4 regions of the Pseudomonas sp. GGS8 genome follow, and region 1 is predicted to be linked to each of the others. Evidence: predicted binding sites of a transcription regulator. Region 1 holds the regulator's gene; each other region holds the start of a gene.
What was found. The regulator FliA, encoded in region 1, starts transcription of late flagellar genes. The targets are predictions, from matches to a motif close to CTAAAGTTTNNNNNNNNNNNGCCGNTAA.
Positions count from the first base shown of each region.

Region 2: the regulator FliA is predicted to act here: its motif matches at 3,231-3,258, upstream of J3D54_RS24340 (methyl-accepting chemotaxis protein).
Region 3: the regulator FliA is predicted to act here: its motif matches at 2,471-2,498, upstream of J3D54_RS18530 (methyl-accepting chemotaxis protein).
Region 4: the regulator FliA is predicted to act here: its motif matches at 2,024-2,051, upstream of J3D54_RS05980 (methyl-accepting chemotaxis protein).

Region 1 covers NZ_JALJWF010000001.1:3,652,912-3,658,008, reverse strand. Annotated here, with positions in the region: gene J3D54_RS16530 (chemotaxis protein CheA) at 1-863, opposite strand, end outside; gene J3D54_RS16525 (protein phosphatase CheZ) at 917-1,705, opposite strand; gene J3D54_RS16520 (chemotaxis response regulator CheY) at 1,728-2,099, opposite strand; gene fliA (RNA polymerase sigma factor FliA) at 2,267-3,007, opposite strand; gene fleN (flagellar synthesis regulator FleN) at 3,004-3,834, opposite strand; gene flhF (flagellar biosynthesis protein FlhF) at 3,951-5,097, opposite strand, start outside.
Region 2 covers NZ_JALJWF010000001.1:5,454,217-5,459,313, reverse strand. Annotated here, with positions in the region: gene J3D54_RS24350 (AAA family ATPase) at 250-774, opposite strand; gene pnuC (nicotinamide riboside transporter PnuC) at 771-1,334, opposite strand; gene J3D54_RS24340 (methyl-accepting chemotaxis protein) at 1,469-3,103, opposite strand; gene J3D54_RS24335 (undecaprenyl-diphosphate phosphatase) at 3,395-4,225, shown strand; gene J3D54_RS24330 (DUF1294 domain-containing protein) at 4,222-4,650, shown strand; gene J3D54_RS24325 (MmcQ/YjbR family DNA-binding protein) at 4,654-5,013, opposite strand; gene J3D54_RS24320 (LysR substrate-binding domain-containing protein) at 5,010-5,097, opposite strand, start outside.
Region 3 covers NZ_JALJWF010000001.1:4,114,172-4,119,268, reverse strand. Annotated here, with positions in the region: gene J3D54_RS18540 (DUF6555 family protein) at 1-168, shown strand, start outside; gene J3D54_RS18535 (metallothionein) at 241-399, opposite strand; gene J3D54_RS18530 (methyl-accepting chemotaxis protein) at 748-2,430, opposite strand; gene J3D54_RS18525 (Na+/H+ antiporter NhaC family protein) at 2,610-3,926, opposite strand; gene J3D54_RS18520 (ATP-binding protein) at 4,292-5,097, opposite strand, start outside.
Region 4 covers NZ_JALJWF010000001.1:1,370,780-1,375,876, reverse strand. Annotated here, with positions in the region: gene J3D54_RS05985 (potassium/proton antiporter) at 1-83, opposite strand, end outside; gene J3D54_RS05980 (methyl-accepting chemotaxis protein) at 343-1,968, opposite strand; gene J3D54_RS05975 (hypothetical protein) at 2,244-2,474, shown strand; gene J3D54_RS05970 (cell division protein ZapA) at 2,471-2,773, shown strand; gene J3D54_RS05965 (methyl-accepting chemotaxis protein) at 2,874-4,823, shown strand; gene J3D54_RS05960 (acyl-CoA dehydrogenase) at 4,970-5,097, opposite strand, start outside.

The DNA of each region.
Region 1 (5,097 bases):
TCGTGATCGGAGATCAGATCGCTACCGGCCACAGCGGCGGTTGGCGCAGCCGGGGCTGGGGCCGAAGCGATTGCCGACTCAAGCGCATCGACCGCAAAGTTGCCTTTGCCGTGCAACTGGTCGAGCAGTGCTTCGAACTCGTCATCGGTGATGTCGGAGCTGTCGCCTGCCGCTTTAGGGGCAGCCGGTGCAGCGGGCGCTGCGGCCACGGCATCGGCGGCGAACTGGCCTTTGCCGTGCAGTTGATCGAGCAACGACTCGAACTCGGCATCGGTGATTTCGTCACTGGCGGCCGCATCGGCGGCAGGCAGCGAAGCAGGCTGAGCAGCCGCTATGGGCGCCTCGGCCTGGGCCTTGACGGCGTTCAGCGAGTCCAGCAGTTGTTCGAATTCGTTATCGGTAATGTCGCCCGATTCGCTTTCAGCGACCGGTGCTTCAACCACTTCAGCGACCGGCGCCGGTGCGGCTTCCATTTGCGGCTCGGCCAGACGGGCCAGCGCCGCGAGTAATTCAGGCGTGGCAGCCGTGATCGGGCTGCGTTCACGGACTTCGCTGAACATGCTGTTCACCGCGTCCAGCGCTTCGAGAACCACGTCCATCAGTTCCGAGTCGACGCGACGCTCACCCTTGCGCAGGATGTCGAACACGTTCTCGGCGATGTGACAGCACTCCACCAGCTCGTTGAGCTGGAGGAAGCCGGCGCCCCCTTTTACAGTGTGAAAACCGCGAAAAATTGCATTGAGCAAGTCCGCATCATCGGGTCGGCTTTCCAGCTCGACCAGCTGCTCGGACAGTTGCTCTAGAATCTCGCCGGCCTCAACCAGGAAATCCTGAAGGATCTCTTCATCGGCGCCGAAGCTCATTAAGGGGGTGCTCCTGAGGTCTAAAAACCTAAAAAACCTAAAATGCTAAAACTCTAAAATCCTAGGCTGGATAACAAATCGTCCACATCGTCCTGACCGGACACAACGTCTTCTCTTTTATCGGCATGAATCTGCGGACCTTCACCCTGAGAGAGATGTTTTTGTGGATCTTTTTCAGCCAGCATCGCTTCACGGTCATGTTCGATACCCGCAAAGCGGTCTACCTGACTGGCCATGAGTACGAGCTTGAGCAGGTTGCTTTCAACTTCGGTGACCAGTTGGGTCACACGCTTGATCACCTGACCGGTGAGGTCCTGGTAATCCTGGGCCAGCAGAATGTCGTTGAGGTTGCTCGACACGACGCGGTTGTCTTCACTGCTGCGTGTCAGGAAACCGTCGACCCGCCGGGCCAACTCGCGGAACTCTTCAGCCCCGACTTCGCGGCGCATGAACCGTCCCCAATCCGTGCTCAGCGCCTGAGCTTCGTCGCTCAGGCTGTTGATCAGCGGCGTGGCGTTCTCCACCAGGTCCATGGTGCGGTTGGCCGCGGCCTCGGTCAGCTTGACCACATAGGACAGGCGCTCGGTGGCATCCGTGATCTGAGACACTTCCTCGGCTTGCGGCATGTGCGGGTCAATCTGGAAATTGACGATCGCGCTATGCAGCTCGCGGGTGAGCTTGCCCACTTCCTGATACAGGCCACGGTCACGGGTCTGGTTGAGCTCATGGATCAGTTGCACAGCGTCGCCGAACCTGCCCTTTTCAAGGCTTTCGACCAGTTCGACCGCGTGTTTTTTCAGGGTCGACTCAAAATCGCCCTTTGAAGATTCGATATGCTCCATAGCTCCCCCGTGGCGCAGTTTCTCAACCGATGCGTTCGAAAATCTTCTCGATTTTTTCTTTCAACGCCTGGGCCGTGAAGGGTTTGACCACATAGCCGTTAACACCGGCCTGGGCCGCTTCGATGATCTGCTCGCGCTTGGCTTCAGCGGTCACCATCAGCACCGGCAGATGCTTGAGCCTTTCATCGGCGCGCACCGCACGAAGCAGGTCGATGCCGGTCATCCCGGGCATGTTCCAGTCGGTCACCAGAAAATCGAAGTTACCGCTTTGCAGCATCGGCAACCCGGTCAATCCGTCATCGGCCTCGGCGGTGTTGGTGAACCCAAGGTCACGCAACAGGTTTTTTATGATCCGCCGCATCGTTGAGAAGTCATCAACGATGAGGATTTTCATGTTCTTGTCCAATTCGACCTCCAAGCAGTCTTAAACGCGCCCAGCACCTGGGCGCGCCATTTCAATCAATCCGGCAAAGCACTCAATGACTGTCTGGAGCACAACAGATCGAGACCGGTACGGTTCAACACCACACCAGCTCCATTCGCAGTGTCCCCACACTGCCTTCAGCGCGCTCGCCACTCCCCCAAACGCCCCCGCAAACGGGCCGCGCACTGGCTGTGTAACTGGCTGACCCGAGATTCACTGACCCCCAGGACCTCACCGATTTCCTTGAGATTCAACTCTTCGTCGTAGTACAGCGCCAACACCAGTCGCTCACGCTCCGGCAAATTGGCAATCGCGTCCGCCAGCGCCGCCTGGAAGCGTTCATCTTCCAGATCGCGTGACGGCTCGAGATGAGCACTCGCGCCATCCTCATGCAGCCCTTCGTGTTCGCCGTCCTGCAACAGATCGTCGAAGCTGAATAACCGGCTGCCCAGGGTGTCGTTCAAAATCCCGTAATAATCGTCGAGACTCAATTGGAGTTCGGCCGCAACTTCGTGATCTTTAGCGTCACGGCCGGTTTTAGCTTCAATCGAGCGAATCGCGTCGCTGACCATGCGGGTATTGCGGTGGACCGAACGTGGCGCCCAGTCCCCCTTGCGCACTTCATCGAGCATCGCGCCGCGGATTCGAATACCCGCGTACGTCTCGAAACTCGCGCCTTTGCTGGCGTCATATTTGGTTGATACTTCTAGCAGGCCGATCATCCCGGCCTGAATCAGGTCTTCGACCTGGACACTGGCCGGCAGACGCGCCAGCAAGTGGTAGGCAATGCGTTTGACCAGTGGCGCGTAACGCTCGATCAGCTCGTACTGCGCGTCACGTGCCGACTGCTTGTAGAGGTTGTAACCGCTGGCTGTCATAACACGGGTCCTGCCGTTTGTTGCACGAGGCGCTCGACGAAAAACTCCAGGTGCCCACGCGGGTTGGCCGGCAGCGGCCAGGTATCGACTTTCTGCGCAATGGCCTTGAACGCCAGGGCGCACTTGGAGCGTGGGAAAGCTTCATACACCGCGCGTTGCTTCTGTACCGCCTTGCGCACGCTTTCGTCGTAAGGCACTGCGCCGACGTACTGTAAGGCGACGTCAAGGAAGCGATCCGTGACCTTGGTCAATTTGGCGAACAGGTTGCGGCCTTCCTGCGGGCTCTGCGCCATGTTGGCCAGGACGCGGAATCGGTTCATGCCGTAGTCGCGGTTAAGCAATTTGATCAGCGCGTAGGCGTCGGTGATCGAGGTCGGCTCGTCACACACCACCAGCAAGACTTCCTGCGCGGCGCGCACGAAGCTGACTACTGAGTCACCAATGCCCGCAGCGGTGTCGATCACCAATACGTCGAGGTTGTCGCCGATGTCGCTGAACGCCTGAATCAGGCCGGCATGCTGGGCCGGGCTCAGATGAACCATGCTCTGGGTGCCGGAGGCGGCCGGGACGATGCGGATACCGCCAGGCCCTTGCAATAACACGTCACGCAGCTCACAGCGACCTTCGATCACGTCGGCCAGCGTGCGTTTGGGTGTCAGTCCCAACAGAACGTCGACGTTCGCCAGCCCCAGATCGGCATCCAGCAGCATGACGCGCCGGCCGAGCTCAGCTAGAGCCAGGGACAAGTTCACTGACACGTTAGTCTTCCCGACGCCACCTTTGCCGCCGGTCACCGCGATCACCTGTACGGGATGCATGCTGCCCATGTTATTTCTTTACCTTGTCTTACTTAGACGGAGGCCACATTACTGGCTGCGCGTTCACCATCGGAACAATGCATGGCAGACCATCGATGTAGGTACAAAAAATGTTCATTAATACCTCAGCCAACCTGCTTGGTCGGGCTGTGGTAAATATCAGCGAACATGTCAGCCATGGCTTCTTCGCTGGGTTCTTCCTGCATTTGCACGCTAACGGCGCGGCTGACCAGTTGATGACGACGCGGCAGATGCAAATCATCCGGGATCCGCGGACCATCGGTCAGGTAAGCCACCGGCAACTCATGACTGATAGCCAGGCTCAACACCTCGCCCAGACTTGCCGTTTCATCCAGTTTAGTCAGGATGCAGCCGGCGAGGCCGCAGCGTTTGTAACTGTGATAAGCGGCGGTTAGAACCTGTTTCTGGCTGGTGGTTGCCAAGACCAGATAATTTTTTGATTTGATGCCGCGCCCGGCCAGGCTTTCGAGCTGCATGCGCAGTGCCGGATCGCTGGCCTGAAGGCCGGCGGTATCGATCAGCACCACGCGTTTGCGCAGCAGCGGCTCCAGCGCCTGCACCAGGGATTGACCCGGGTCGACATGGGTCACCGACACATTGAGGATCCGGCCCAGCGTCTTGAGCTGTTCCTGAGCACCGATGCGATAGCTGTCCATGCTCACCAGCGCGATGTTCTGCGCGCCGTACTTGAGCACATAACGGGCCGCGAGCTTGGCCAGCGTGGTGGTCTTGCCCATGCCGGCCGGGCCGACCATGGCAATCACGCCGCCCTCCTCCAATGGCTCGACTTCCGGGGTGGTGATCATCCGAGCCAAGTGCGCGAGCAACATACGCCAGGCCTGACGAGGCTCTTCAATGTCGGTAATCAGCGCCAACAGATCGCGTGACAACGGGCCGGACAGGCCGATGCGTTGCAGGCGACGCCAGAGGTTGGCCTGGGCCGGACGGCTGCCTTGCAGCTGATTCCACGCCAAAGAACCAAGCTGCACTTCCATCAGTTCACGCAGGCTGTTGAGTTCGAAACGCATCGAGTCGAACGCACGCGGATCGACGCCGGTCGCTGCGGCAGGCGCAGGTGCCGGGCGCCGAGGCTCGGCCAGCGTCGGTTCGATCAGCGGCTCGGCGGCGGTCAGCGGCAGGCCGGCGAACAATTGGCGATTGGTGGTGTTGTCGCTCTCGCCATTGCCACGCAGGCTCAGTTCGGCCTGGGCGGTGACGATCCGCGACTGGGTCTTGCGCAGCTCGTCCTCG
Region 2 (5,097 bases), 1.8 Mb from region 1:
ACAGAACGACGAATGGCGTTGAAACGGGCTGTTCAAGCGCGAAGGTATGTTTCACAAACGGACGCATTTGAAAAAATACCGCAACAAATGCTGGGTGTTGGCAAGTACCTGCAGCTCAACGCAATACCTGTGGGAGCGGGCTTGCCCGCGAAGACGGCGGCACAGTCAACATTGACTTTGCCTGATGTACCGCTATCGCGGGCAAGCCCGCTCCCACAGGTTCTGCACCTTAATTGGAGAGAAGGAAGGTCAGCATCCAAGCAGCAGGGTGACGGTTTGCAACGCCTGGGCACGGCGTTCCGCCCAGTCGCCCTGGATCACTTGAACAGGTAGCTGATGTTGCTCCAGCCACGCCCGAGTCGCGTTGAAAAAAGCCCGGCGTTGATTCAGTTCTGGCTGACACCGCTGGCCATCGTCGGTCCAGTCGACAAGTTCAGGCGACAACAGCAAGTGCAAGTCGTAATGCCGGGCCAGCAGCGCCTGTTCGAGCCAGGCCGGGCAGTCGCTGAACAGGGCTTGGCTCCACAACATGTTGCTCAACAAGTGCGTGTCGAGAATCAACAACTGTGGCGCAAGGGCGCGGGCGTCATCTTCCCATTGCAGTTGACCGCGGGCGATCTCGGGGATATCGGCCAGGCAAGTGTCCCGTGCCTGCTGTTCAATGAACCAGCGCACGTATTCGCCCACCAGAACACCGCCGAATTGCCGTTGAAGTTCGGCGGCGAGCCAACTCTTGCCGCTTGATTCGGGCCCCGTGAGCACCAGCACTTTCATGTGCGCAACGCCGGGTCGGCACGCCACGTCCGCCAGCCTTGCACCGCCAGCAGGGCGAAAACCCCATAGAGGCCTGCGGTCAGGTACAGCTCCTTGTAGATGAACAGGCCGACGAAGATCACGTCCAGCGCGATCCACAGCGGCCAGCATTGCAGGCGCTTTTGCGCCATCCATAACTGCGCGACCAGGCTGAAGCCGGTTAACGCGGCATCGAGCCAGGGCTGGGCGGCGTCGGTCCAGTGAGCCATCGCGGCCCCCAGCAACAGGCTGCCGAACGCGCCCACGGCCAGACCGAGCGCGATGGATCTGCCATCGAGCAGGTTGACCTGCCGCCCGTCATGCGTCTCGCCGGCGCGAGTCCACTGCCACCAGCCGTAGAGCTGCAACGCGGCGTAGATCACTTGCAGCAGCATGTCCGAATACAGCTTCACCTCAAAAAAGATCCAGCTATACAGCAGCACCATGACCAGACCGATCGGCCAGCACCAGGGATTCTGTTTGACCGTCAACCAGACGGCAATCACACCGAGGGCGGCGGCAAACAGTTCAAGCCCGGACATGGAGGTTCCTTGGTTCGTAGAAAATGAGGGGGGCGAATTGTACCCGGATTGTGGGGCAATGGGCTTGTTGTGGGGAATGGGGTTTGCCAATGGCAGTCAGGTCAAACGCTATCCCTGTGGGTGCAGGGACGGAGTTACACCCGAAACTGCTTGAGCAATCCGTTCAGCTGTTCGCTCAATTCCTTGAGGTGAACGCTGGCCACGCTCGACTGCTCGGCCGCCAGTGCCGTGCTGTGGGACAACCCGGCGGCCTGGGTGACGTTCTGATTGATGTCTTCCACCACATGGGCCTGCTGCAACGTTGCGCTGGCAATTGAGGCGTTCAACCCGTTGAGGTTGCGCAAGGCCTGGCCGATGGCATTCAGGCTGGCACCGGCCAGACCGGCCTGTTCGATGGTGATTTGCGAGGCACGGCTGCTGTCGCCAATCACCTTGACCGCCGCTCCGGAATGGCTTTGCAGGCGTTCGATCATCGACTGGATTTCTGCCGTCGACTTCTGGGTGCGCTGGGCCAGCAGGCGTACTTCATCGGCGACCACCGCAAACCCTCGACCTTGCTCACCGGCCCGGGCGGCTTCGATGGCTGCGTTGAGGGCCAGCAGGTTGGTTTGCTCGGCGATGGAGCGGATCACCTCCAGGACACTGCCGATTTGTGTGCTTTCGTCGGCCAGTGTACGAATCACTTCGACCGCTTGATCGATGGTCGAAGACAGCTTGTCGATCTGCTGCAGGCTGCCATCGATATTGATCTGCCCCTGCTGCGCCTGAGATTCGGCATCGCGCATTTCGCTGGCCGCGTGCTCGGCGTTTTTCGCCACGTCCTGCACACCGTAGGTCACTTCATTGATCGCGGTCGCCACCAGCTCCATTTGCTGGGATTGTTGCTGGCTGCGTTGCTGGGCTTGCGCGGCATCGTTGCCCAAGTCGCTGGAAGACTGTCCCAACGCGCTGGCAGACGCCTGCAACTGACCGATCACCCGGCGCAGTTTGGCGGTGAAGGCGTTGAAGTGCCGGGCCAGTTGCGTGACTTCGTCCTGGCCGTGGGTATCGAGGCTGCGGGTCAGGTCGCTTTCACCACTGGCGATATTGGCCATGGCGTCCACGGTTTCCTGCAATGGGCGCACGATGCTACGGGCAATCATGATCACCAGCAGCGCCATGATCAGGGCAATCACCAGGCCCACGAAAGACGCCTTCCAGACCTGCGTATAAAACTCGGCCTGCATGTCGTCGATGTACACGCCCGAGCCGATCACCCAACCCCAGGGCTCGAACAGTTTGACGTAGGAGGTTTTTTCCACCGGCGCGCTGGCGCCCGGTTTCGGCCAGCGGTAGTCGACCATGCCGGCGCCCTTGGCCTTGGCGATGGCAACCATCTCGTTGAACAACGCGAAACCGTCCGGATCGCGGATCGTCGAGAGATTCTGACCTTCGAGTTTCGGATTGGTCGGGTGCATGACCATGACCGGCGTCAGATCGTTGATCCAGAAGTAGTCATTCTGGTCGTAGCGCAAACCACGCACGGCGGTCAGTGCCTGCTGTTGCGCGACGGCGCGGGTGAGGGTGCCGGCGGTTTCCAGTCCTTGGTAATAAGTCAGGATGCCACTGGCGGTCTGCACCACATGCTGGGTCTTTTGGACCTTGGCATGATAAAGGTCGTCGTGAATCTGCTTGAGCATCAACACGCCCAACGTCAGTAACATCACCACGGCCACGATCAAGATGAGCCACAAGCGTCGGCTGATCGATACACTGCGCAAGCTGTTCATAACGCTGTTACTCCGGTTTCTTGTTCTTGTAATAAATGATCGCCAGCATCCAACCACACTTTGCCGATCGGGCCTATCCGACTGAGGTCCTATTACGCGGCAGCGAAAACAGGGCATGTCTGATAGGATTTCGGCCCCGCGCGAAAAAAGCTGAGTCCCGGTTTGTTTTTCACAGAATTTTTACCGTTTTGTGGGGATCTTTGTGCGCGCGGAATGTCAGCTACGCTGATCACAGTGAACGCTTAAAAATATTATCGGGGCATGCCTGGGGCATGGCTTCTTGGGGGATTGATGGATCTTTGGACGGCCTTTCAGGCATTGATTTTAGGCGTTGTAGAAGGGCTGACGGAGTTCTTGCCCATTTCCAGTACCGGGCACCAGATCATTGTGGCGGACTTGCTCGATTTCGGCGGCGAGCGGGCCATGGCCTTCAATATCATCATTCAGCTCGGGGCGATCCTGGCGGTGGTCTGGGAGTTTCGCCGCAAAATCCTCGACGTGGTCATTGGTTTGCCGACGCAGCCCAGCGCTCGACGCTTTACCGCGAACCTGTTGATTGCTTTCTTGCCAGCCGTGGTGCTGGGGGTGATTTTCGCCGATTTGATTCACAAGTACCTGTTCAACCCGATAACCGTGGCCACCGCGTTGGTCGTGGGCGGGATCATTATGTTGTGGGCCGAACGCCGTCAACATGTCGTGCATGCTGAAAGCGTCGACGACATCACCTGGAAAGACGCCTTGAAAGTCGGCTTCGCCCAATGCCTGGCGATGATCCCCGGGACTTCGCGTTCCGGCTCGACGATCATTGGCGGTTTGCTGTTCGGCTTGTCGCGCAAGACGGCCACCGAGTTCTCGTTCTTCCTCGCCATGCCAACCATGGTCGGCGCGGCGGTGTACTCCGGCTACAAATACCGCCATCTGTTTGTGCCGGCTGATTTTCCGGTGTTCGCCATTGGTTTTGTCACCGCGTTCATCTTTGCGATGATTGCGGTCCGCGCCTTGCTCAAGTTCATCGCCAGCCACAGCTATGCGGCGTTCGCCTGGTATCGCATTGCTTTCGGTCTGTTGATTCTGGCCACCTGGCAATTCGGCTGGGTCGACTGGACCGCGGCCAAGCCATGAGCGACTCCACCGCACGCGACAACCCCGGACGCAAGTCCGGGGGGGCGATTCAGAACCTGCGGTTGAAATTGCTGGTGTTCGCTGTGCTGTGCGCAGTGCCGTTGTTTGGCTCGGTGTCGCTGTGGCTGCGCGGGGTGTCGGTGATTCCCCTGGCGGCCTACGGCATCGTCAGCGTGCTGGCGTTTTTCCTGTACTGGGGCGACAAGCACAAGGCCCGCGCCGACAGCTGGCGCACGCCGGAGAACGTCTTGCACGCGGTGGAACTGGCGGGCGGTTGGCCGGGTGCCTTGCTGGCCCAGCAAGTGTTTCGGCACAAGACCCGCAAGGTTTCGTTTCAACTGGTGTTCTGGCTCATCGTGCTGATGCATCAGGTGTTCTGGATCGATCAGCTGTTTCTGGGCGCCCATCTGTTTGCGCTGTTTTAAGGCCTAAAGCAGCAAACCGACCTGCGTGCGCTTGGGCAGCTTGCTCACCACCAGTTGGTGGGAACGTAGCAGCAAGCCTTGCAGCTCTTCGGTGCCCAGTGGGTAGGGCGTTTCCATGATGATCCACTGCGCCCGGGCCAGGTACGGCGCCGGGTGAATGCCCGGTCGGTCGCAGTGGCCCAGGAACAGGTCCTTGTCGACTTTGAAGGCCAGGGACTGGCCCCGCAGGTTCTGCAAGGCGAACATCTTGTTCCCGGCAATCGAAAACACCCGCACGCCACCCCACTTGTAGTCCTCCCGCGCGCCGGGCAACGCCAGGCAGAATTGCGCGACATCCTCTTCGCTCATTGGTCTTGCCTTCATAACAGTCGGTCCCCACAGGCATTGAATGATTCGATCAAATGGTCTATCCAGGCGCGCACCGCTGGCATCACCCCGCGTCGATGG
Region 3 (5,097 bases), 460 kb from region 1:
ATTATTCGCCTGGACAAAATGGACAATGCAGAGGCTTGGCACTGGGCAAGTTGCGACGCCGGAGTCGGCCGGATCCCGCGTTTTGGCCGTGAGCGGGTGCAAAAGACCAGTAAACCGCTGGCGGAGAAATTCGGCGTCGAGAACGTGACCTGGCGACCGGCGAAATGAGCTTTGAAAGGGAGGGTCACTATTCAAACTGAAAGTGGAGCCGCTGAGGCTCCACTTTTTTGCCTGAAACAGTCAGTGCTTGGCACACTTGCAGCCTTTGGTGGAGCATTCTTCGCCGTGTTCATGATGTTTGGCGCAGCCTTCACAGCAATAGTGCTTACCGTGACGCACGATGGGGTGTTCACCCAGTTTGCAGGAGCATTTCGGGCAGTCGCAGGTACCGTCGTTCATGAGTCTGACTCCATGGTTATGGTCGTCCGGGTACCGCGGGTGCGCGGCACCTGAAGCAAATGACCGCCCGTTGCAGAAACTGGTTCAAACAGATGCCTGGACGGTGTTCGCTTACTATTGAGGGTAGTCGCGATGTTGCCACTTATGGACGAATACCGCCCTGTGGCGAGGGGGCTTGTCGGAACGCCGCATCGCCCCGTTCGGCTGCGCAGCAGTCGTAAAACCGGTACATGAGTTCTATCTGAAGAGTCGCGGAGACTGGTTCCAGGGTCGCTTCGCAACCCAACGGGGCAAGCCCCCTCGCCACATTAGCCCCCTAACCACGCCCCCCACCACAAGCAACATCCATCAAATACGGAATTGCCCGACCAGTTGCCCCAGGCGCTGACCGAGATCGGCCAGGCTGCGTGAGGTTTGCGCGCCACGCTGGGTTTCGTCGGCGACGCTGTCTACCGCCACGGCGATCTGGTGCACGCTGCGGTTGATCTCTTCAGCCACGGCAGTTTGCTCTTCGGCGGCGCTGGCGATCTGCGCGTTCATCGAGTTGATGGTGCCGATCAGTTGGGCCATGGCGTCCAGCGACGCCCCGGCTTCGTTGGCCTGGGCCGAGGTGCCGTCGCCGGCCTCGCTGGAGCGGCGCATGGACTCGACCGCCGATTGGGTGCCGGCCTGCAAGCGGTCGATCATGCCCTGGATTTCCTGAGTGCTGATTTGCGTACGACTGGCCAGCGCCCGCACTTCGTCGGCGACCACCGCAAAACCACGCCCGGCCTCACCGGCGCGGGCCGCTTCAATCGCGGCGTTGAGCGCCAGCAGGTTGGTCTGCTCGGCAATCGAACGGATCACCCCGAGGACGCTGACAATTGACGACACGTCTTTTTGCAAGCTATCGAGGGACGCACCGCTGCTGCGAATATCGGTCACCAACGCATGAATCTTCACGATGCTGCCGGCCACCACGCGCTTGGCGGCCTGGCCTTCTTCGTCGGTCTGTTGGGCAGCGACCGCGGCGTTTTGCGCGCTCTTGGCCACTTCCTGGGCCGCCGCCGACATTTGGTTGATCGCCGTGGCCACCTGATCGGTCTCGTGACGCTGGCGCTCCATGGCCTGATCCGAGCGTTGGGCCTGATCGGAGACCTGATTCACCAGACCGGTCAGTTGCGAGGTCATTTCAGTAATCTGCCGTACCAGGCCGTGGATCTTGTCGACGAAACGGTTGAACGAGCCGGCCAGTTCGCCGAGTTCATCCTGACTGGTGATGGTCAGGCGCCGGGTCAGGTCGCCCTCGCCCGCCGCGATGTCGTCGAGGTTGGCTTTCATCAGGTTCAGCGGACGCAAAATGGTATTGGCCAGCAGCATCCCGACTGCGGCGATCACCAGCAGCACCACCACGGCAACCCCGACAATGCTCAGCACCACGCCTTGCATGCGTTCCTGGACCTTGATCTCGACCAGCGCCACTTGCGCTTCGATGCCGTCGAGGTTGACCGAGGTGCCGAACGCCATGTCCCACTTCGGCAGGTATTCGGTGTAGCCGAGCTTGGGCACCTGCACTTGGGTGTTACCGGGCAGTGGCGAGCTGTATTGCAGGTAGTGGGTCCCGTCCTTGGCGACTTTCACCAGGTCGCGGTTGACGTAAACGCCGTTCGGGTCGCGGTTGTCCTTGAAGCTCTGGCCCACGCCTTCGGGGCTGTTGGCCTTGAACAGGCGCACAGTGTTGGAGTCGTAGCCGAAGAAGTAGCCGTCCTTGCCGTAGGTGATGCTCGACAGCAACTTGATCACCTGCGCCCGCGCCGCATCATCGCCGGGGGCGGCCGCGTCGTAGAGCGGTTTGATCGTGGTCATGGCCACGGCAACGTAGCTTTGCAGGGTCGCTTTGGCGTCGCTGAGCAGACGCTGACGGGTTTCCTCGACTTCCTTGCGGGCCTGTTCCTGCAGGATGAACAGCGTGGTCAGGCTGATGACCAGCGCAAAGAGCAACACCGGGAGGACGGCAAGGGACAGGACTTTGGCCTTCAGGCTCATGCGCATGACGTTCACTCTTTTGATTTTGTTGGCGTGGTTAAAGGCTATAACGGCAGGCCAGATCAAAAGTTGAACAAGGTCCTTGTGGGAGCGTGGCTTGCCCGCGATTCAGGCGCCGCGGTTTATCAGGCACACCGCGTAATCGTTCATCGCGGGCAAGCCACGCTCCCACAGGGTAAATATGGTTACAGAACCATCGCGGCCACCCAACCGAACGCCAGCAATGGCAGGTTGTAGTGCAGGAAGGTCGGGACCACGGTGTCCCAGATATGGTGATGCTGGCCGTCGATGTTCAGACCCGAGGTCGGGCCCAGGGTCGAGTCCGACGCCGGTGAACCAGCATCGCCCAACGCGCCGGCCGTGCCGACGATGCACACGATGGCGATCGGGCTGAAGCCCAGTTGCACGCACAACGGCACGAAAATCGTCGCCAGAATCGGTACCGTGGAAAACGACGAGCCGATGCCCATGGTCACCAACAGTCCCACCAGCAACATCAACAGCGCACCGATGCCTTTGCTGTGGTCGATCCACGAGGCCGAGGATTCCACCAGCGTCTGCACATGACCGGTGGCTTTCATCACTTCGGCAAACCCGGACGCGGCGATCATGATGAAACCGATCATCGCCATCATTTTCATGCCTTCGGTGAACAGGTCATCGGTTTCACGCCACTTGACGATGCCCGACGCCGAAAAGATCAGGAAGCCCGCCAGTGCCCCGATAATCATCGAATCCAGCAGCATCTGAATAATGAACGCGGCAGCAATCGCCAGGCCGGCGACCATCAGGCTCAAGGGGTTGTACTGCACCGCGACCTGTTCGACCTGCTCGATCTTTTCCAGGTCGTAGACACGCTTCTTACGGTAGCTGATGAACGCTGCCGCGAGGCCAAACACCATGCCCAGCGCCGGAATGCCCATGGCATGGGTGACGTTGATGCCGCTGATGTCCACGCCGCTACGGGCGACGTTGGCCAGCAGGATTTCATTGAGGAAGATGTTGCCGAAGCCCACGGGCAGGAACATGTATGGGGTGATCAGACCGAAGGTAATGACGCAGGCGATTAACCGGCGGTCCAGTTGCAGTTTGGTCAGCACATATAAAAGAGGCGGCACCAGCAACGGGATAAAGGCGATATGAATCGGCAAAATGTTTTGCGAGGCGATGGCCACCACCCATAGCAGGCCGATCAGCAGCCATTTGACATGGCCGCCGCCGTTGGCGTGCTGGCGATCGACCAGGGCCAGGGCTTTGTCCGCCAGGGCATGGGCCAGGCCGGACTTGGCGATGGCCACGGCGAACGCGCCGAGCAAGGCGTAGGACAACGCCACCGTCGCCCCGCCGCCGAGGCCGCTGTTGAAGGCTTTGAGTGTCGCATCGATCCCCAGACCACCGGTCAAGCCACCGACCAGCGCGCCCACAATCAGCGCAATCACTACATGCACGCGGGACAGGCTGAGTATCAGCATGATGCCGACCGCGGCAATTACTGCATTAATCATCGTTACCTCAAGGCAAGCGGAAAGAGTCCGGCCGGCAGTGCGCATAAGCGCCGCCAGCGGATTAAAGAGAGGGTCTTATTAGAGGGCGCGCACTTTGCCGCAGCATCACCCCCTTGTCAAAGCGCACACCACCCTTTGAAGCAGTTGGCGAAGCCTGCGTAGCAGTCGTGGTTGCTGTGTTTCAGAAAGAACGCGTGCACAGGGTTAGCAGTTGGCCGCAGCATTTGCAGTCAACACAAAACCACTGTGAGAGTGGGCTTGCCCGCGATGGCGTTGTGTCAGGCGGCATCGATGTCGACTGTGCTGCCGTCTTCGCGGGCAAGCCCGCTCCCACAGGTTAAGCACGGGCTTTCAGACAGATGTCAGCGTTTGGGCAGTTCGATCATCACTTTCAACCCGCCCCACTCGCTGTCCTCCAGCCTCAACACACCGCCCCATGTGTCGACGATGTCGCGCACGATGCCCAATCCCAGCCCATGCCCATCGGTCTGCTCATCGAGCCGTGTACCGCGGCTGAACACCTGATCGCGCTGATCTTCGGGAATCCCCGGCCCATCGTCTTCCACGCTCAACTGAAAACCTTCAGCCGTTTCAACCACGCTTAACCGAACCTCCGCATCCGCCCATTTGCAGGCGTTGTCCAGCAGGTTGCCCAGCAACTCCAGCAGATCTTCGCGATCCCACGGCAGTTGCAAACCGGTCGGTGCGCGGTAGCTCAGGTCGAGGTGTTCGCCGTGAATCATGTTCAACGTGGCCAGCAACCCCGGCAGCTCGGCATCGCAATCAAACAGCGCCCCCGGCAACGCATCGCCGGATAATCGGGCGCGGTTGAGTTCGCGATTGAGTCGTTGCTGGACCTGTTCCAGTTGCGCCTGCATGACTTTGCGCAGTTCGGGGTGAGCATCGAGTTTTTCATTTGAAGCCAGGCTCAACAACACCGCCAACGGTGTTTTCAACGCATGACCCAAGTTACCCAACGCATTGCGCGAGCGCTTGAGGCTGTCTTCGGTGTGAGCCAGCAAATGGTTGATCTGCGCCACCAGCGGCTCCAGCTCCACCGGCACGGCTTCGTCGAGTTGCGAGCGCTGGCCCTGCTGCAACTGGGCGATTTGCTCGCGGGCCTTTTCCAGCGGGCGCAAGGCACGGTGCACGGTGATCCGTTGCAACA
Region 4 (5,097 bases), 2.3 Mb from region 1:
GATGAAAGTGAGCTCACCAGAATGCTCGCACCTACCAGCAACGCGCCGATCAAGAACAGGCTGTTGATGGTTGTTGCATTCAAAGGCAGTACTCCAGAAGCGTAAAGGCGGGCGCACACTGACCATGCAGTCCGCGTGCCAGCGATTCTAACCTGTTGAAATGTGATGCTGTCAAAAAGCTTTTGACGGCGATCATCCCCTGTGGCGAGGGGGCTTGCCCCCGTTGGGTCGCGCAGCGACCCCAAAGCCGGCGCTGCGGTGCGCCAGGTTCAACGCGTGGGTTAATTTGCGACTGCTTCGCAGCCGAACGGGGGCAAGCCCCCTCGCCACAGGGGGCAGCCGTTACAGGCTAAACCGCCCAACCATGTTGTTCAGGTCCAGCGCCAGGCGCGACAGTTCGTTGCTGGCCGCACTCGTCTGGTTGGCACCGGTGGCCGATTGCACCGACAGATCGCGAATGTTCACCAGATTGCGGTCCACTTCACGGGCCACTTGCGCCTGCTCTTCGGCCGCGCTGGCGATCACCAGGTTGCGCTCGTTGATTTCGACGATGGCGCTGTTGATGGTGTCCAGCGACAGGCCGGCACCACGCGCGATGTTCAAGGTCGACTCGGCACGCTCGGTGCTGTTACGCATCGAATCCACGGCGTGTTCGGTGCCGCTCTGGATGCTGCCGATCATGCGTTCGATTTCGCTGGTTGACTGCTGGGTGCGATGGGCCAGGGCACGCACCTCATCGGCGACCACCGCAAAACCACGACCGGCTTCACCGGCACGGGCCGCTTCGATGGCAGCGTTCAACGCCAACAGGTTGGTCTGGTCGGCCAGGCCGCGAATCACGTCCAGCACTTTGCCGATGTCTCGCGACTCGTTAGCCAGATCGCCGATCAGGGTGGCGGTGCTCTGCACGTCGGCGCTCATGCGTTCGATGGCGCTGACGGTTTCCTGTACCAGGTCACGGCCGTCGCCCGCCGAAGTGGTGGCGTTCTTCGAGGCTTCGGAAGTGCTCACGGCATTGCGAGCGACTTCTTCCACGGCGCTGGTCATTTCGTTGACGGCGGTGGCGGCCTGTTCGATTTCGTTGTTCTGCTGGGTCAGGCCACGGGCGCTTTCGTCGGTGACGCTGTTGAGCTCTTCCGCGGCGGAGGCCAGTTGTGTGGCCGAACCGGAAATCCGTTGCAGGGTGTCACGCAGTTTTTCCTGCATCTTCGCCATCGCGGCGAGCAGACGACCGGCTTCATCTTCGCCATCGACGGTGATCGGCCGCGTCAGGTTGCCTTCGGCGATTTCTTCGGCGGCGCTCAGGGCGTTGGCGATCGGCTGGGTGATGCTGTTAGTCAGCAGCCAGGCGAACAGCAGGGTCAGGCCGGTGGCGATGACCAACAGGGTCACCACCAGGTTGAACGCCGAGGAATACTGGTCGGCGGCTTGTTGGTTGGTGTCGATGGTCTGCTGGGTGTTGATCTCCAGCAAGCGATTGAGCACGGTGTTCATGGCTTCAGAGTTGTTCAGCAAATCGGTATTGACCAGTGTGCGCTGTTCGTCGATCTGATTGTTGCGCGACAGGCTCTTCATCCGGTCTTCGATCTGGCGGTACTGCCCCAGCAACTGCACATACTGATCATAGGCTGCACGCTCCTGCGGGCTGGCGATCAGTTTTTCGTAGCCGGCCTGAGCCGCCCGAATCTGCTGGTTTCGGGTTTCCAGCAGCTCGATAGTTTTCTGCTGGACGTCCGGTTCGCGATTCACCAACAGGCGGTAAGCCAGGACGCGCAGGCGCAGGGTCAGCTGGGTGAATTCGTCGAGGCTTTTGATGCTCGGTACGCTGTTCGAGGTGATCTCCTCGGCGGCGCCGCGGATTTTGCTCATCTGGTTCAGGGCGAACACACCCAGGATCAGCATCATGGCGCCAATCAGGGTGAAACCGAGGAACGCCCGCGGTGCGATATTCATATTTCGTAGGGACATGGTGTTCACCGAAAAAAGCGCCTCCGTGCGAGGCTGAGACTGTTGTATGAATGACTTATCGGTCATACGACTAAAGTCTTGAGTCGCTGTGCGCATTTGTCGCAGAAGGGCCGCGACGACGAAGTGCAGGAACCAGAACCGCCAATCACAGTCTCTAAAGCTCACGAGGAAGGTCGACCGCCAGGAAAATCAAGGCCTTGCGCCTGCATAACCCTGGCATCCACAGTGACTTTTCTTTATCGTACGCGCCCTTCGAAAATGCCCGGAAAATCAAAATGTTAGAAGCATCCCTAAGCCAATTGGAACAACTGGTCAGTGACCTGGTGCAACAGAACCAAGCTCTGCTCGGCACCAACCAATCCCTGAGTGCGGAGCTGGCCCAGGTCAAGGATGAAAATGAAAGCCTGCAACTGAGCCTGATGGAACAGGAAGAGAAACAAGGCGCCACCGTTGCACGCATTCAGGCCTTGGTTGAGCGCGTCAGCGCCGGCCCTGTCAGCGCATGAGTTACGGCGCCGCAGGGGTAAAAGTCGTCTCGATTCTGGGTGAAGACTATTCGATCAAGGCGCCGGCCGGGGAAGAGCAGACCCTGCTGGACGCCGCCTTAATGTTGAAGGCCGCTCTGGCCGAGACCAAAAAGAAATACCCGACGCTGATCGGTGACCGCTTGCTGGTGCTGGCGGCGATGAATCTGTGCTCGCAGCAGATCGAAATGCAAAAGCGTCACCAGCAGGAACTCGACCGTTACCAAGAGCAAGTCAGCGCCACGGTTGAAGTGATCGCCAAGACGATCAACCAGGCCTGAGCGGCTTTGCGCACAACCAAAGAATAAATTGTCGATTTAGTTGTATACAATCGGCATGGCTGTTGCAGTGTTTCAGCCCTTTATTCTTTGGGGGTGCTCCATGCAGTTCTGGCGACGCAGTATTCAATGGCAGTTGATTCTGAGCATGGGCGCCGCCCTGCTGGTCAGTATTCTGATCGTGGTTGGCATTTATACCCTCGTGGTCAACCGCCTCGCCCAGCGCTATCTGGTCGAGCAGGCGCTGCCGTCGAGCATCGAAGCGATGCGCAACGACATCGAACGCATCCTCGTTCAACCCCTCACCGCCGCCAAGGACATTGCCAGTAACAGCATGGTGCGTGACTGGCTGGCCGGGGGCGAAAACAGCGCCCAAACCGTCGGCTTCGTCAGTTATCTGGAAGGCATCCGTGCCGAGCACAAAGCCTTTACCGCGCTGATCATAGGCACCGCTTCAAACCATTACTTCACCGAAAAGGGCCTGGACCGCACGCTCAGCCGCTCCAATCCCAACGACGCCTGGTTTTACTCGTTCCTCGACAGCAATCAGCCGCGCACCCTCAATATCGACAATGACACCGCCACTGGCGAGTTGGCGCTGTTCATCGACCTCAAGGTCGAGCAGGCCGGCAAAGTCGTGGGCGTTGCCGGGCTGGGCCTGAGCATGAAAGAGCTGTCGGAGCTGATCCACCACTTCAACTTCGGTGAGCGCGGCAAGGTCTATCTCGTGCGTTCCGACGGTTTGATCCAGGTTCATCCCGAGGCGCAGTTCAGCGGCAAACGTACGCTGGTCGAGCAAATCGGCGCTTCGGCGGCGCAAGCGGTGATGGGGCAGCTCTCTACCTCCACCGCGTCTGCCAGCAGCAGTTTTGCCCGCGATGGCGAAGAGTTTCTGGCCTTGAGCCTGCCACTGCGTGATCTGGGCTGGACCCTGGTGGCCGAAGTGCCGCAGTCGCAGATCTACGCCGAAGCCCGACGCGCGATGTGGATGAGCAGCGGCATTGGTCTGGCGGTGGCGTTGGTTTGTCTTTTATTGGTGGTGTTGCTGGCTCGTGGATTGGTGCGGCCGATTCGTCAGGTAACAGCGGCGTTGGTTGCCATCGGTAGCGGTGGTGGAGATTTGACCCACAGGTTAGATTCCAGCCGCGCCGATGAGCTGGGAGACCTGGCTCGTGGTTTCAATCGGTTTCTGGAAAGTCAGCGCGACATGATCGGCGAAGTGCTGACCACCAGTGAGCGTTTGCGCACGGCGGTCGGTCAGGTGGCGCGGGTGGTGGACAACACCGCTGAGCGTTCCGGGCGTCAGCAGGAAATGACCGACATGGTCGCCACCGCCGTTCACGAGATGGGGCTGACCGTGCAGGAAATCGCGCAGAACGCTGGCAATGCGGCGGTCGCTTCGCAGACCGCGCGGGATGAAGCGCTGCAGGCACGGGAAGTGGTGGGTGGGTCGATCCGGCACATCGAAAGCATGTCCGACGAAATTGGCGTCGCCGCTGGAGCGGTGGGCGAGTTGGCCCATCAGGTGGCGTCCATCGATCAAGTGTTGGCGGTGATTCGCGGGATTTCCGAGCAGACCAATTTGCTGGCGCTCAACGCTGCCATTGAAGCGGCGCGGGCCGGGGACATGGGGCGCGGGTTTGCGGTGGTGGCCGATGAAGTGCGGACCCTGGCGCGGCGGACTCAGTCGTCCACTGACGAGATTCAGCAGATGATCGGCAGCCTTAAGCAGGGCGCGGAGAACGCGGTGTCTTCAATGCACGCCGGGCAATCGGCAACCGGCACGGGGGTTGAGTCGAGCCAACGCACCGGGGTGTCGTTGACGACGATTACCGGGCAGGTCGAGCGCATCAGCGACATGAATCATCAGGTGGCCACGGCGACGGAAGAGCAGTCGGCGGTGACGGAAGAGATCAACCGCAACGTTCAGGGGATTTCCGATCTGGCGCGGGCCACGGCGGGGGAAGTCAGGGCTTGTCGTGAAGACTGTCAGACGTTGCAGCGTCTGGCCGATGATTTGGCGCGGCAGATGAGTCGTTTCAAACTCAGCTAAAAATTATGTTGGCAGTGCCGACGCCATCGCGGGCAAGCCCACTCCCACAGGATTTAGGTGTTGAGCACATTATCTGTGAACAACAGAGATCCCTGTGGGAGCGGGCTTGCCCGCGATTGGATGTCAGCTTCGCCACAAAGCTGCGATCAAAACCACTCATCCTGCATGCTCAGGCACACATCATCCCGCGCCTCCAGAATCGCCAGCTCATGGTGGCAACCCGGCACTTCCCACGTCAGAAAATACCGCGCCGCCTGCAGCTTGCCTTTATAGA